One region of the Brevibacillus sp. AG162 genome, then DNA from elsewhere that is predicted to be linked to it. Evidence: riboswitches for the same ligand, from Rfam matches in the RefSeq annotation. Region 1 holds a riboswitch; each other region holds the start of a gene.
What was found. Region 1 has a riboswitch for cyclic di-AMP ahead of ehuB (ectoine/hydroxyectoine ABC transporter substrate-binding protein EhuB). Riboswitches for the same ligand answer to the same signal wherever they lie in the genome.
Positions count from the first base shown of each region.

Region 2: another riboswitch for cyclic di-AMP. It lies ahead of FB479_RS23125 (C40 family peptidase); the one in region 1 lies ahead of ehuB (ectoine/hydroxyectoine ABC transporter substrate-binding protein EhuB).
Region 3: another riboswitch for cyclic di-AMP. It lies ahead of FB479_RS26670 (quaternary amine ABC transporter ATP-binding protein); the one in region 1 lies ahead of ehuB (ectoine/hydroxyectoine ABC transporter substrate-binding protein EhuB).

Region 1 is NZ_VFNO01000010.1:67,303-72,488, forward strand. It holds gene FB479_RS24240 (YczE/YyaS/YitT family protein) at 1-557, shown strand, start outside; gene FB479_RS24245 (NADPH:quinone reductase) at 680-1,660, shown strand; partial or broken gene FB479_RS31050 (biotin-independent malonate decarboxylase subunit gamma) at 1,808-2,037, shown strand; cyclic di-AMP (ydaO/yuaA leader) riboswitch at 2,592-2,727, shown strand; gene ehuB (ectoine/hydroxyectoine ABC transporter substrate-binding protein EhuB) at 2,939-3,853, shown strand; gene ehuC (ectoine/hydroxyectoine ABC transporter permease subunit EhuC) at 3,868-4,509, shown strand; gene ehuD (ectoine/hydroxyectoine ABC transporter permease subunit EhuD) at 4,515-5,177, shown strand; gene ehuA (ectoine/hydroxyectoine ABC transporter ATP-binding protein EhuA) at 5,183-5,186, shown strand, end outside.
Region 2 is NZ_VFNO01000009.1:59,094-64,279, reverse strand. It holds gene FB479_RS23140 (cytochrome P450) at 1-92, shown strand, start outside; gene FB479_RS23135 (sensor histidine kinase) at 283-1,668, opposite strand; gene FB479_RS23130 (response regulator transcription factor) at 1,669-2,388, opposite strand; gene FB479_RS23125 (C40 family peptidase) at 2,603-3,124, opposite strand; cyclic di-AMP (ydaO/yuaA leader) riboswitch at 3,129-3,268, opposite strand; gene FB479_RS23120 (LiaF transmembrane domain-containing protein) at 3,588-3,989, shown strand; gene FB479_RS23115 (PspA/IM30 family protein) at 4,074-4,769, shown strand; gene FB479_RS23110 (class I SAM-dependent methyltransferase) at 4,864-5,186, shown strand, end outside.
Region 3 is NZ_VFNO01000012.1:156,338-161,523, forward strand. It holds gene FB479_RS26660 (glycine betaine ABC transporter substrate-binding protein) at 1-339, opposite strand, end outside; gene FB479_RS26665 (ABC transporter permease) at 336-1,175, opposite strand; gene FB479_RS26670 (quaternary amine ABC transporter ATP-binding protein) at 1,159-2,385, opposite strand; cyclic di-AMP (ydaO/yuaA leader) riboswitch at 2,778-2,924, opposite strand; gene FB479_RS26680 (copper ion binding protein) at 3,589-3,789, opposite strand; gene FB479_RS26685 (heavy metal translocating P-type ATPase) at 3,853-5,186, opposite strand, start outside.

The DNA.
Region 1 (5,186 bases):
AAGCCAATGTGGGTGTTGCCCCGTGGGATACCCTGCATATCGGATTGCAAAAGACATTTGGATTAACGATCGGCATGTGGTCACAAATCATGGGTGCGAGCATTATTTTCGCATCCTATGTCATTGGTAAAATAAAGCCTACCGTGGGCATGTTTTTGAACATGATCTTCTTCGGGCTGTTTATCGACTTATTCATGTGGCTGAAATGGGTTCCCATCGGAGAGACAGTCATGGAGCGAGTCGTTTTTTTCGCCGCGGGTTTGCTCATCTATACTTTCGGTACAGGAATGTACATCTCGCCACGTCTAGGGGCTGGACCACGCGACAGCTTCATGTTGGCCCTACATGAACGAATGGGTTGGGACATCGGCAAAGCCAGAATCGGAATTGAATGCACAGTGACAGTGTTAGGTTTTTTACTCGGAGGTCCTGTATCGGTTGGGACACTGGTGACGGCTTTGGCGATTGGACCATTAATCAAACAGTTTATCCCGTTGTGGGAACGAATGATGGCAAAACCGTATGGAAAAGAAGCCGTGAACAATCTAGTAGAATAGATTTCTGTATGACCACCACGCTAGCTTATCGCGTGGTGGTTTTATACATCGATAGAACCTGAGAAGTGATCGACCATTACATCCTTGTATGAATGGGAGGAATACAAATGGGAGGAATACAAATGAAAGCTATTCAAATAGTAGAGTTTGGTGGACCCGAAGTCTTGCAGTACGCGGAACTAAACGAACCGATCCCAGCTCCTTATGAAGTACGTGTCAAACTATATGCAGCAGGTGTAAACCCAAATGAAACGTATATTCGCACTGGGACGTACTCCTTTTATATTCCGGAGCTGCCATATACCCCTGGATTTGATGGCGCCGGTGTGATTGATGCAACAGGTGAGGGAGTAACGCATCTCAAAGTGGGAGATCGCGTATTCGTCGCCGCTCTACTGGCAAAGCGGAATACTGGTACGTATGCACAAAAGGTAGTTTGTGATGCAAAAGCGGTCCATCGCTTGCCGGAGTCAATTTCCTATGAAACAGGGGCGTCTCTTGGCATTCCAGCACTTACTGCCTACCGGGCACTATTTCACAGGGCGAAAATTAAGCCAGGCGAGACTGTTCTGATACACGGGGCAAGCGGCGGTGTTGGATTATTGGCTGTTCAAATGGCAAAAGGCTTAGGGACGACCGTGATCGGAACGGCGAGTACAGAAGAGGGAAAAGCTTTGGTGAAAGCTTCAGGAGCTACACACGTGCTCGATCACATCACGGAAGATTCAATGGAGAAAATCATGTCTTTGACACAAGAAAGAGGACCCGATGTAATCATCGAGTTTTTGGCAAATGTGAATTTGGAGACTGATCTAAAAATACTCGCACCTTATGGCCGTGTCGTTGTAGTTGGAAATCGGGGCAGTATTGAAATCAATCCGAGATTGGTGATGATGAAAGAAGCAGATATTTTAGGGCTAGCTCTTTGGAACGCGCTGCCCGACGAGTACGAGGAGAGTCTACATGCTGTTGAGGCGTTCCTCCAAACCGGGATTTTACATCCGGAGATCGGAGAAGTATTGGCCCTTGAGGATGCCAAAAAAGCACATGAACAAATCATCAATCATAAAGCACATGGAAAGATCATTCTCTCCATCGATTAAGGATACGGCAAGACAGCTGCACCCACACAATTATGATTGTTAATACAATTTACGGTTTCCTTACTAGCTGCATAGATAAAAAGGTAGAGGAAGTTAATCGAAGGACAGTTTCTAATCGTGAAGCATGGAGAAATAGGACGAGGAAAGAAGGAATTACTGGGTATTCATTTGGCTTGTGCCGCTGCCACAGACGCCTATGCAGCTGCTCGACTGGCTGGACATCCTGTCATTGCGTTCCATCTCAGGTGCTTTCCTTGCTCATGGACTACAGGCCAACCGCATTCTAGCACTTGATGATCCTGATGTTGTTGTACAAGTGAGCCGCTCGTGTCACCCGTAGATGTATAGAAGAAGTAGAAGAAGTGGCAACAAAGATTTCGTTCAATTGTGCCTGTGTTCCGGTGATTTTTACAAAAGCAGATGGTTTGCAAATGATTTGGATGTTGATTAATCGGCTACTTAATCTCACTACCCCCTATAATTCGCAGAGTGGAAAGAAGTCATGGTCGCAATAACTTTCATAAGGAGTGAACCAGTGCTAAAGAAACCTTCAGTGAAAAATACGAATGGATAACTGGCTTGTATGCACATTTCAAATAAGTAACCAATTCATTAAAAAATGAAACGGGAGTCTTACTGCGTAAGCGTCAGGGACACCGTAGATAAATAAAAGAGGAAAAAGGAAGGTGCCGTTTGTTCGCCTTTCTTTTTTACAAATGACTAATCTAATTATGTTTAATGTGAATGGACGAGACAGAATATGGAAGGATATCTTTGGATACGACTGGTAATCAGGGGTAACTTCATCTGAGAGGGAGTGAGGGCTGAAAATAAGGGAATATGCGGGGTGAGCTAGTAAAGACAGTTATGTTACCATAACCCCCAAGTTAACCATAATGATTCGTGAGAGGAGAACAAGATACCAACCTCAACCAAATAAGGGCCTAGTTCCGCTCATGGCGGAAGCGGGGGAACCATCTATCCGGGGTTAATTCTGTGCAAACAGAAGGGGTGCAAAACTGCCATCCTACCCGTCAGCTAACCTCGTCGGCTAAAGCAGAGTAATCTTACATCAGTTGCATGTCATCTTTTTGATGCAAGTATCGGGCGCCCATGTCCATTGAGGAGATGGTTGGCTCTTCCCGTGATATTTGGCATGCGTATTTAGAGAAATCAGTCGGCGCATTTTGCTTTTCCGTCAGGGATGGCCCTCCTGAAGCGGAAGCGATGTGCCGACTTTTTTTCTACCATTTCTCATAAAAGAGAGGGGCAAGAGGAATGACAAAGACTAGCATAGCGAGATGGGGGGCTATGGCGATCCTGACGTGTGTCTTGCTGTTAGGAGGATGCGGCGCGGGAACACAGGAAGCCCAGCAAGTAGCAGGCGGGAATACCACTGAATCAGGCCAGGATACGCTAAAAAAAGCCAAGAGCCAGGGGTTTGTCACGGTAGGCTTCGCCAATGAAAAGCCGTACGCCTATGCCAGTCCAGATGGAAAGCTGACGGGAGAAGCGGTCGAGGTGGCGCGAGTGATCCTGAAACGGATGGGAATCAATGAGATGAATGGCGTGCTTACCGAGTTCGGCTCCCTGATTCCCGGACTGAAGGCGAAGCGATTTGACATCATCACGGCCGGTATGTACATCACTCCAAAACGGGCACAAGAGGTTGCGTTTGCAAACCCTGAATACAGCATCGGGGAGGCTCTCGCAGTGAAGAAGGGCAATCCGCTCGGTCTTAAAAGCTACAAAGACATTGCGGCTAAGCCGCAGGCAAAAGTAGCGGTGATGAGCGGCGGCATCGAAACGGAGTATCTCGAAAAATCGGGAGTGAAAAAGGAACAGATGGTGCTTGTTCCTGATCAACCTTCTGCCATAGCCGCTTTGCAGGCAGGAAGAGCGGATGCCATAACGATGACAGGTCCATCCCTGCAAGCCATGCTTGAGAGCGCCAAAGACGACCAGCTGGAGCGTGTGATGGATTTTGTCCAACCGGAAATTGAAGGGAAGAGCGTACGCGGTTATGGGGCAGCGGCCTTCCGCAAAGAGGATGAAGCGTTCGTGAAAGCCTACAATGAGGAGTTGCAAAAGCTGAAAGAATCAGGGGAACTGTTGGAAATTTTGAAGCCTTTCGGTTTTACTGAGCAGGAGCTGCCGGGTGATATGACAGCGAATGAGCTTTTGCAGCAGTAGTGGAGGGAGAAGCTATGAGTGATCTTCTGCCGTTATTGGCAAAAGGAGCTGGAACCACTCTCCAGGTGACAGTCTTGTCGGTGCTTGTCGCTCTGTTTGTTGCATTTCTGGCAGGGTTTGGACGTCTCAGCCGATGGAGCGGCATTCGTATTGTGAGTACGGTTTACGTAGAGTTATTTCGCGGGACCTCTCTTTTAGTGCAATTGTTCTGGTTATTTTACGCTTTGCCGCTGTTGGAGATCGAACTACCGCCTCTGGCTGCGGGAGTCATTGCGCTGGGACTCAACTACGGCGCTTATGGATCAGAGGTTGTGCGCAGCTCCATTCAGGCGATTCCAAAAGGACAGACCGAAGCGGCGATTGCCTTGAATATGACAGCATGGCAACGAATGAAGCTGGTCATCTTGCCGCAAGCCCTCGTCATGATGCTTCCTGCATTCGGAAATCTGTTGATTGAACTTTTGAAGGGTACATCCCTGATTTCATTGATTACTCTTGCGGATTTGACGTTCCAGGGCATGATATTGCGTACAACTGACTCGTCCAGAACATTTGAAATATTCTTTGTGATTTTGGTTATGTACTTTCTCATGGCGTATCCACTGACACTTGCGATGCGGTGGCTTGAAAGGCGCTTTCATGCAGGGAGGGCGTAAGAAAAATGTGGAGCTGGTCTTTTACGTGGAGTATCCTTCCTGAAATTTTGCAAGCGATCCAAACGACGATTGTGGCGACGCTGGCCGGTTTTGTCCTAGCCATGGTCGGGGGCTTGGTACTTGCCTTCGGGCGCAGGTCGAAAAGGCGAGTGCTCTCCTGGTCTTCCGCGGCATTTATCGAATTTGTCCGCAGCACGCCGCTTCTCGTGCAGCTGTACTTTCTCTTTTACGGGCTTCCGGCGATTGGTATCTCGCTTGGTCCCCTAACCTCTGGTGTTCTTGGTTTGGGTATTCATTACAGCTGCTATTTGTCAGAAGTATACCGATCCGGCATTGATGCTGTCCCCCGCGGGCAATGGGAAGCAGCACGGGCACTGAACTTTTCCATCGGGCAGACATGGCTGCGCATTATTTTACCGCAAGCGATCCGTCCAGTGGTCCCCGTGCTGGGCAACTATTTGATCGTCATGTTCAAGGAGACGCCCATCCTGTCAGCGATTACCTTAGTGGAAATGCTGGCGACAGCCAAGATCATCGGTGCCGAATCGTTCCGTTATCTGGAGGCGTTCACGGTGGTGGGACTTCTGTTTCTGGTGCTTAGCTACGGTTCCTCCCTTTTGATCAAAAAATGGGAGCAGTCTTGGAATAAACAGTACATGCAGAGGTGATCGACATGA
Region 2 (5,186 bases), on a different contig from region 1:
GACTGGCTGAACCGAATCAGGCAGTGGAGCCCGAGCCGTTGGTCACCTTGCGTCCCAAGAACGGACTGCCGATGCGTTTGGAAAAGAGATAGAAAAAAATGGAAAGAGGAGGCAAAAAAAGAGGCATCTTATCACTACGGTTTCGCCGATTGTGTCAGATACCGAACTGGGGGTTATTTATCACTGAAAGCAACATGCTTACAAAAATTATTTTACTAGTAAAATATAAAGAAATAATTAACTGAGAATAAATCTATATAAAGTAAGGGTAGCTTGTGAAAGCTACCCGTGGAAGAAGGGGATGGTGAAGGAGAAACTGCTTCCCATTCCCAGTTCACTGTTTACCATCAGATCACCGCCGTGAAGCCGGACGATGCTCTTGCAAATCGTTAAGCCTAAGCCTGTACCTCCACTGTTGCGATTTCGTGATTTTTCCGCCCGATAAAACTTGGTGAAAATCTTCGGCAAGTCTTCAGAGGCGATTCCTTCTCCCTTGTCGATCACAGTAAAAAGGACATGTCCTTCTCGTTGATCACATGTAAGGTAAATGGAGCCATCCGGTTTGTTGTAGTGAATGGCGTTGTTCAACAAATTTTCCATGACGCGGCGCAGCTTGGTCTCATCCGCTTCGATGTGTAGTTCATTGGAGATGCGCAGCTTCCATTGAAAGGTAAGGCCTGCCTCTTTGATTCTTGGCAAATAGTCCTCGATGATTCCTCTCAAGAAGCCTTTGACATGAATGCGGTTAATGTTGAGTCGGACTTCGGAGCTTTGAGTGGTGAAGTCCTGCAACTCATCCAGCAGCTTTTCCAAGTCCGTCGTTTTTAGCTCGATTTTGCTCATCTGTTTCTGTATTTTGGTCATATCCGTCACTCGACCAGAGCCGATATATGACGCATACCCTTTGATCGTGGTGAGAGGTGTGCGGAAGTCGTGGGCGATCGAAGCAATCATTTCGGCCTGTCTTTCTTCCGCTAAGCGAAGCTCATCCACCATTTCCCCGAAATATCGAAAGAGTTCCCCAAATTCATCATGCGAGCGATACGTAAATGTAACCAGCCGCTTCCCTTCCTGGATTTCTTGGGTGACGCGCGATAATTCGTTCACGGGTCGTAGTATCCAGCGAACGAACAAAGCGAGTAGAACCAATCCCACCAGACTAATGCTTCCGTAAATAAACCAAAGCATCATGGAAACCCCTGTTGTCGCCATCATGTCGTAATCATCTGTATAGAAATAAACAACGATCTCCCCTGTACGCGGTGGCTCCTGCTGAAAATGGTACTCAGCTACGACTTTGAGGTCACTTTGCTTGGAAGAATCGCCACGGTTTGATGAGGAGGGAGAAGGCATTTTCAAATTATAGGCGCGTGATGTTTTGCTGTAGATGGTGTTTCCATTGGCATCCTTCACGAGCATGCGATACATCACGTCGTCTGGCAACTGCTTTTCAAGCTCCAAGCGTTCGATTGGGTCCTTGAAATTACTGACGAGAAGCAGTTGATTGAGCATGACCTTCTCTGCGGCTTCCTTCTCAGCCTGGTACTGATTATGACGATCATTTTTGAGTTGACCGACAATAATGTCTTGAAAAACAAATTTGAACAACAAGATGTTGAGTGTGATCAAGGCAATGAAGGAGAGAAAAATTTTATTGCGCAAGCTCATTTAAAGCTTCTCCCCGATAAATACGTAGCCTGTCCCCCATTGAGTTTTAATGAACTGACGCTCTGTTTCCAGCTTTTCACGGAGGTTTTTGATATGGACGGTCACTGTATTGAGCGAGCCATAACCATATCCCCAGACACGGTCATAGATTTGCTCTCTTGTAAAGACGATGCCCGCGTTTTCTGCGAGGAAGGTGAGCAGTTGAAATTCTTTTGTAGAGAGCTCTATTTTTTGATTGCATACATAAACGGAATACGTTTCTTTATGAATTTCCAGGTCCTTGAATTTTAAAACCGTAATCGGAGAGGAAGCTGTTTCTTTCTCAGGCTGCTCTTCGGTATGCTTGCGAATGCGCTCATAGCGGCGCAGGTGAGCACGAATGCGAGCGAGCAGCTCTTCTGTATCAAAAGGCTTCGTGATGTAGTCGTCTGCGCCGATTTCGAAGCCGACTACCTTATCTACCGCTTTTCCTTTTGCACTGAGAAACAGTATAGGCAAATCCCACTCACGGCGAATTTGAGAGCAGAGCTCGTAGCCACTCATGTTGGGCATCATAATATCCAAAAGGATCAGGTTGGGCCGCTCTCCTTGGCTGAGCAGCGAGAGTGCATCTTCTCCGCTTTCTGCGGAAGAAACGGTGAAGCCCTCGTTCTCCAAAATGTCTTCTAGCAGTTCAATAATCTCCAGATTGTCATCGACAATTAAAATGTGATCTTTCACCGGAACAACCCCCAGTTACTTCTATTAATAAGGAATGCCATTCAAAGAATGGGTCTTGTCTATCATAACATGCTTTGACCTGATCAGGGGAAGAAACCCCGTAAGTTATTAAGTTGTTCTAATATGTGAGGGCACCTCTTTAGACCAGGTACTAAATTTCGTCAGAAAAAGCCAGAGACGATGTGTCCCTGGCTTTTATTATTTTGCCGAACGACTATTTTTGAGCTGGTTTTTCCGGCAACGATGCAGCTTGCACCGCTTTTTCCTTTTTCGGAGTTTCTGCTTTCGCTAGAACAGGAACGCTGAGACGCTTGGCGCCTACATAACGCTTGCTCCAGTAGTATGGATCGTTCAACTTGGTGTTGACGACTCCACGACCAGATTCCGAGTGCACGAATGTGCCGTCTCCAATGTAGATACCCACGTGAGAAATGCTGCGACCGTTCGTATTGAAGAACACGAGATCGCCTGGCTGCAAATCTTTTCTGGCTACCTCTGTACCTAATTCGTACTGAGAAGCAGAATTGTGAGGCAGGTCTACACCTAACGCATCAAATACGTAGCGCGTGAAACCGGAGCAGTCAAAGCCCTTTTTGGACGAGCCGGAAGATTTGTAAGGGGTACCGTACAAGTTGCTGACTACTTCACTCAGAGTATTCTCCTCAGCAGCTTGTGCAGCGCCTGCCCCCATAGCAAGCAATCCAGCCATAAATAAAGATAAAACCACCTTGCGCAAAAGAAACTGCTCCCTTCGTGAGCCTACGAGGTTAGCTGAAGGGTTCGGTCGAAAGGACGCCCTAGGCTGCTAGGAGTAGCAACCATTCACCCCAAAAACATGGTTCCCCCGTTTCCGCCAAGCGGAATTCGGCTATTTTTCGATGTTTTTTTACACGCACTCTTACGAAGATTCTACGCCAATCCTTTTTTTCCTTCTTTTTCATCTGCTCGTTCACATATTCGTCACATAAATGCCGTCAAATGCTGTAACGTTTTCGTTCGACAGTGCAAGCCGCCTTTCGACGCAGGCTTGTTCTGCCTTACGGGACAGCTCGTCCGATTAGGGCAGGAAATTGTCTCCGTCCAAGGACGGAGGGAAAAACCAACCGCACGCCCGTTATGGGAAGCCTATACCGAGGGCTACAATAAGGGCATAACGTTCCACAAGCACCACATGCAAAACGAATGGAGGTAAGCGAGTAATGAGCGAACGGTCTGGCAAAGTTCTACTCGGGCTGGTTCTGCTGCTAGTCGGTGGGTTGGTTCTTCTAGATCTGGTGGGTATCGATATCGGAGACTTGCTCGGGTTCATCATTCCCGGCGTGATTATGATATACGGTGCCAAAAAGATTATGGGACAAACCGGTTCACGCTTTTGGGGAATCCTAGTCTTCCTATTCGGGTTCCTGATGTTGATTGGCAAGCTTGACCTACTGTTTCACGCGCTTCTGGCTATTGGGGTGATTTATCTGGGATATCGCTTACTGCGTCCCAGCCAAGAACCTAAACAAGCGCCACCTGCTTGGGAGCGTGAATGGGCCCAAAAAGTATTAAAGGAAGATACGCTAGACGCTTGGGAGAGAAACGTAACCAAACGGTCATGACCGTTTTGGTAACCGTAATAACACTGTGTCGCAAGAGTCTTTTGGATGAACAATATGATGTGATATGATGAGGAGGAAAAAATAATGAGTATCTTTAAACGTTTGCGTGACCTGACAGTAGCTTCGGTGAATGATGCATTGGATTCAATGGAAGATCCGGTAGTGATGCTGAATCAATATATGCGTGACATGGAAGTAGAAATCGGACAAGTTGAAGTAGCGGTTGCCCGTCAGGTTGCACTGGAAAAGAAATTCCGTCAGCAATTGGACGAAGCCAATGCTCTGATCGAAAAACGCGATCGACAAGTCAAGCTCGCCTTGACTGAGGGAGAAGACGAGTTGGCTCGTCGAGCACTCGCTGACAAGAAGCAGTACGAGGGACGTGCAGCGGAATACGAAGCTCTCTACCTGTCGGCATCCGAGGCAGCTACGCAAATGCGCGAGAAGCTGGCTGAGCTGAAGGAAGAGTTCTATAAAATGCGTGCGAAAAGGTTCACACTGATGGCACGTGCACAAGTAGCTCGTACACAAAAGCAAGTCAATCAAGCAGTTGTCGGTATCGGCAATCAGTCCGCAGGCCGTGGCTTCGCCCGCATGGAAGAAAAAGTCATGCGCATGGAAGCAGAAGCGCAAATGAGTGGGCAATGGCGCCAAACGAACCGCGCTTGGGAGAACGCTTTGTCTGATCTGGAAAAGGATGATCTCGATGCAGAACTTGCCAGCATCAAAGCATCCATTAAAGAAGCAAAAACACCAGTAGCCAAACCAGTACAATCCTAATTCGACAGGAACTGGGGGACTAGGTGTAGAATAGATTGTGTCAATTCGGCAGCCTGTGTACATCAGGCTGCTTTTCCCCTAGGAGGTACGATTCTTGCAGGACTTCTTGGTCTTTTTGCGACGGTTTATCGCTGAGCCTGGACGCGTCGGTAGTATAATCCCCAGCTCTCGTTTTTTATGTGAGCAAATGTTGAAAAGCGTCGATTGGGCTTCAACCGATGTGATCCTGGAGCTGGGACCTGGTACAGGGGCATTTACCCAAACGATCTATCAGCGCTTGCGTCCCGGCACACAGTACGTGCTTGTGGAACGAGATTCCCATTTTCGCTCTATGCTTCAATCACGTTTTCCCGATCTTCCTATCAGGGAGGAAGCGACTAAACTTAGGTCTTACTTGGAGGAGCAGAACCTTGAAGG
Region 3 (5,186 bases), on a different contig from region 1:
CGTCCAGCCCGTAATGATAATCGGTTCCTTCGCTTCATACGCCTTGATCAAAGCTGCTGTCATTGCTGCATCTGAGCCTTCGACAAGCTGCCATTTATCCAAGCCATATAGATTCATGACTTCCTCTGTCTTCACCATCGAGCCTGCTCCTGCATCGATTCCGATGATTTTGTAGTCGAGCTTTTCTCCCAACGCGTTGTCCGATGTCTCAGAAGAAATTGGACCGATCACCGTTGCTGTCGGTATTTGTGTGTTTGTGTTTGGACTAGAGCAGCCTGCGAGCCAAGCCGTCGCTCCCATCATCACTGCCAGTAAAGCTGGAACCTTTTTGTTCATCATGTGTTTCTCTCCTTTTTTCCTGCATGTTGAGTAAGCCGATCCAAGACGATAGCGATGATCACGATGGATAGCCCCGCCTCGAATCCTCTTCCTATATCCACTTGCGAAACGGCGCGATATACGTCTGCACCCAAGCCTTTCGCCCCGATCATAGCCGCTATGACCACCATCGACAGGGCGAGCATGATGCACTGATTGACGCCCGCCAAGATCGTCGATTTCGCATACGGCAGTTGCACTTTCACGAGCTTTTGCCACCCGGTTGCGCCAAAGGCGTCCGCCGCTTCCTCCATTTCCTCTGGGACCTGACGTATGCCTAAGTTCGTGAGTCGCACGATTGGCGGCAAAGCAAAAATAACGGAGGCAATGACTCCCGGCACCTCGCCCAAGCCGAAGAAAAAGATCGCGGGAATCAAGTAAACGAACGCTGGCATCGTCTGCATCAAATCAAGTACTGGCGTGACCAGATTGCGAAACGTATCGTGTCTCGCGCAATGAATGCCCACCGGAATCCCGATGGCGATCGAAATCATGGTGGCAGTGAGGACGAGTCCCAATGTCTCGATCGTTTCATCCCAGTACCCCAAGTTGTGAATGAGAGAAAGTCCGATAACCGTAAAGACCATGGATGCTTTTCCTGCAAAAACCCATGTGGCGCCCCCTAGCAGCAAGATGAGGATCAGCGAAGGTATCTCTGCCAAAACCGTGGAACAGTAAGTCACCATCGTGGAAATGACGATAGACACCGGATCAAACAATACCCCTTTGTACTGGCCCAGCACCTCCACGAACCCTTCCATCCATTCGCCAATCGGCAGCTTAGGCACGACGTCCATCACTCATCACCTCTGCTCTCTGGTGCTCTTGGACATTGACTTTGCCTACCAGCCCGCCCAACACCGCTCCTTTTACGATGACACCCAACAAACGCTGCTGCTCGCCCACTACCGCAATCGGGACGTGCAGGTCTGCCATCATCGGGAACAAACTGTGCAGACGTGCGTCAGGCGAAACGGTAGGGAGATCGGTATTCATGATCGTCTCCAGCGAATCTCCCGTACCGATCGCGAGTGATACGTCATACGCCGTAATCAAGCCGAGCAGTGTACGCTTTTTGTCCACGACGTACAAGCTGGACACGCCGTTATCCATCATGAGTTGCAGCGCTACTCGCGCCCCTTTGTCAGGCGTAATTGCTTCTGCCCGTTTCATCACATTTTCAGCAACGAGCACCCTGGACAGGTCGGCATCCTCGACGAACTTCCGTACGAACTCATCCGCTGGGTCTGCCATGATTTCTTCCGGGCGGCCGATCTGAATGATCTGTCCGTCCTTCATAAAGGCAATCCGATCGCCCAGCCGCAACGCCTCGTGCAAGTCATGTGTAATGAACAGGATCGTCTTTTTCATCGTCATCTGAAGCTCCAGCAGTTCATCCTGCATGTCTTTTCGAATGAGCGGGTCCAGTGCACTGAACGCTTCGTCCATCAAGAGAATATCTGGATTATTAGCCAACGCCCGCGCCAATCCGACCCGCTGGCGCATCCCTCCACTCAATTGATCCGGGTACGCGTTTTCCCACTCGGTTAATCCAACGAGCGCAAGCGCTTCCCGTGCTTTTTCTTGCCGGAGCCCGGGCGGTACTTGTTGAATCTCCAATCCAAACTCGACGTTTTCCCGTACCGTTCGCTGCGGAAACAGGGCGAAATTTTGGAAAACCATCCCGAGCTTCTTCCTCCGAACCTCGCGCAAGGCTGTCGCCTTCATGTCCACGATCTCTTCGCCATCGATCTCGATGCTTCCGCTCGTTGGGTCAATCAGTCGATTACACAGTCGAATTAACGTTGACTTGCCGCTGCCGGACAGGCCCATGATGACGAAGATTTCACCTTCCTCGACTTCAAAGCTGACCTGATTGACACCGATGGACTGGCCGGTTTGCTTGTAAATTTGTTCTTTCGTTCGTCCTTCTGCCAGCAGCTTCAAGGCTAACTCGGGCTGCTTGCCGAACACTTTTGTCAGTTGATGGACTTTCATTTTGGGCATGGTATCCCCCATCTTTCGTTTTTTTCGTGAATGAAAAAAGCCCGCGAAGTTTCCACACTCCAGCAAAACCAAGCAGGTACGCTTGATTTTTACTTGTGTTGAAAATCCGCAGGCTTACGTAATACCTGGCGTCCATTTTCAGGACTCCCTGTACTCTGTCTTCCTGATTTCGATTGTCAGCGGTTTATGTCTTACCGACTGCCTCCCAGCGATCCACACCATTCCCTTCGTCTGTATCGCGTAAGCTGCTCGTCGGTATTTCCATAAAAAATAGGCCGATACATGATTCTTCTCCAGAACAAAGGTCCTAAAGAAAAAGCCTGCATCGGCCTATCACACGCCCGCAAGGAATCTCCTTATTGCGTATTATATGCCTAGACTTTATCCATCCATGACCTTCCCTGCTTTGGCCGACGAGGTTAGCTGACGGGTAGGATGGCAGAGAAGACATTTTCTCATCCCTCCTGATCACTCAGGATTAACCCCAAAAGATTGGTTCCCCCGCTTCCGAGAATCTCGGAACTAGGCCGTATGTGTTGTTTCTTATTTGAATGGTGATTGTGATTTGAATTATACGCTCGCTTCCAGTTATTGTGAACGTTCGTTTAGCACAGTTTTAACTCGATTCTGTTTTTCTTTATGAGTCGGATTGGATTAGCTGTTCGTTGCTTATTCGATTGAAAGATTAGTGCGTTATACTCGCTGTTGTGGTGGGGAGGAAACAGGAGAAAACGCTCAGATTCTTGGAACCCCTGCACGGGAGCATGGGATGCCCGGCTCCGTGAAAAAAAGAGAAACCGCGTCCAAAGATCTTCGCTTATTTCTCCTGTTTCCTCTACGAGCTGTTGGGAGTCTACATGCTTTTTAAAGACCGCTTGAATGCTGTTTTCAAGATGAAGAAAAAAGCAGCGTGGGAAGAAGAACATTTCCAGTCCTAGCGCTTCTGGAGCCCAACCAAGCGGAGAAATGAATGGCGGGGGTTTTCAGCTTCAACCTCTGCGAATACATCTTCGAAACTCTACTTTTGAAGCGCTCCCGACATTCATTTCGGAGCGGACAGTCTAACCCCTTGCGGGGCGTAGGCCGAAGCGTAGACTGGAAATGGGCTTCTTCCCCTCCACTACAGCCACTTCCTACCACGAAAGCAAAAAGCTCCCGCCTCATTGAATCAGGCAGGAGCTTTGCTTTTCAAAGACACGATGATTATACGACGTCGTAGCCTTGGTCTTCGATTGCTTCTTTTACTGCATCGAGAGTCAAGTCGCTCTCGTTGTAGGAAACCTCAACCTTTTTTTCAGCCAGGTTCACTTTGCCTTCAGCACCCAGTTCTTTCAATGTGTTCTCGATGCGCGCTACGCATTTGTTGCAAGACATGCCTTCTACGTTCAATGTGATATTTGTCATGATCAATCTCTCCTTAAATGATAATTGTATAGGTAAGGCGGACAAAGCCGCTTGTTACTGTTGTTACAGCTTTACTCGTTGCAGTCTCAGTGCGTTGAGTACAACGGATACGGAGCTGAAGGCCATTGCGGCACCGGCAAGCCATGGAGCGAGGAAGCCGATTGCGGCAATCGGGATGCCCAAGGTGTTGTAGGCCAATGCCCAGAACAGGTTTTGCTTGATGTTGCGGATGGTGAGTTTGCTCATCTCGATGGCGTCTGCGACACTGGTCAGTTCGCCGCGCATCAGGGTAATATCGGCTGCTTCCATCGCCACATCTGTACCTGTACCGATTGCCATTCCGACGTCAGCGGTAGCGAGTGCAGGAGCATCGTTGATACCATCGCCGACCATCGCGACTTTTTTGCCTTGTTCTTGCAGTTTTTTCACTTCTGCGGCTTTGCCTTCGGGCAGGACTTCTGCGATGACGTGATCGATTCCTGCTTCACGGGCAATGGCCTCGGCAGTTTGACGGTTGTCACCGGTCATCATGATCACAGTCAATCCCATTGCTTTCATGCGCTGAACAGCTTGCTTGGAGGTTGGTTTGATCGTATCCGCTACGGCAATCAAGCCAGCGAGCTTGCCTTCGACGACTGCGAGCATCGCTGTTTTACCAGAGCGCTCCAGTTCCAGCATGGTATCAGATACTGCTTGGTACGAAATTTGATGTTTTTCCAGCAAGCGGCGGGTACCGACGAGTACTTCTTTGCCAGAGACGGTTGCCCGGATACCGAAACCAGGAATGGCTTCAAATGAACCAGTATCGGACAGGGTGATTCCTTTATCTGCAATTCCTCTAACGATGGCTTGAGCCAATGGGTGCTCGGAGTTTTTCTCAGCGGCACCGACCAAAGAGAGCAGCTCTTGCTCTTCGATATCAATGGCAATGACGTCTGTCAGTTCTGGCTCGCCTTTGGTTACAGTCCCTGTTTTATCGAGGACGATCGTATCCAGGTGGTGAGCCGTCTCCAGATGCTCCCCGCCTTTGAACAGGATGCCCAGCTCAGCTGCGCGTCCAGAACCCGCCATGATCGAGGTCGGTGTAGCCAAACCGAGGGCGCACGGGCAAGCGATTACGAGTACAGCAATTGCTTTTTCCAAAGCCTCACCGAAGTTGCCAGGTATAACGAAGAAGTACCAGATCAAGAAGGTAAGAATAGCAATCCCTACGACGATTGGGACAAAAATCCCAGAGATACTGTCAGCTACGCGTTGAATTGGTGCTTTTGTTCCTTGTGCTTCTTCCACTACTTTAATGATTTGCGCCAGAGCCGTTTCTTTTCCGACTTTGGTTGCTTGAACCTTCAAGAAGCCGTTTTTGTTCAAAGTGGCCCCGATGACGGTATCGCCTGCGG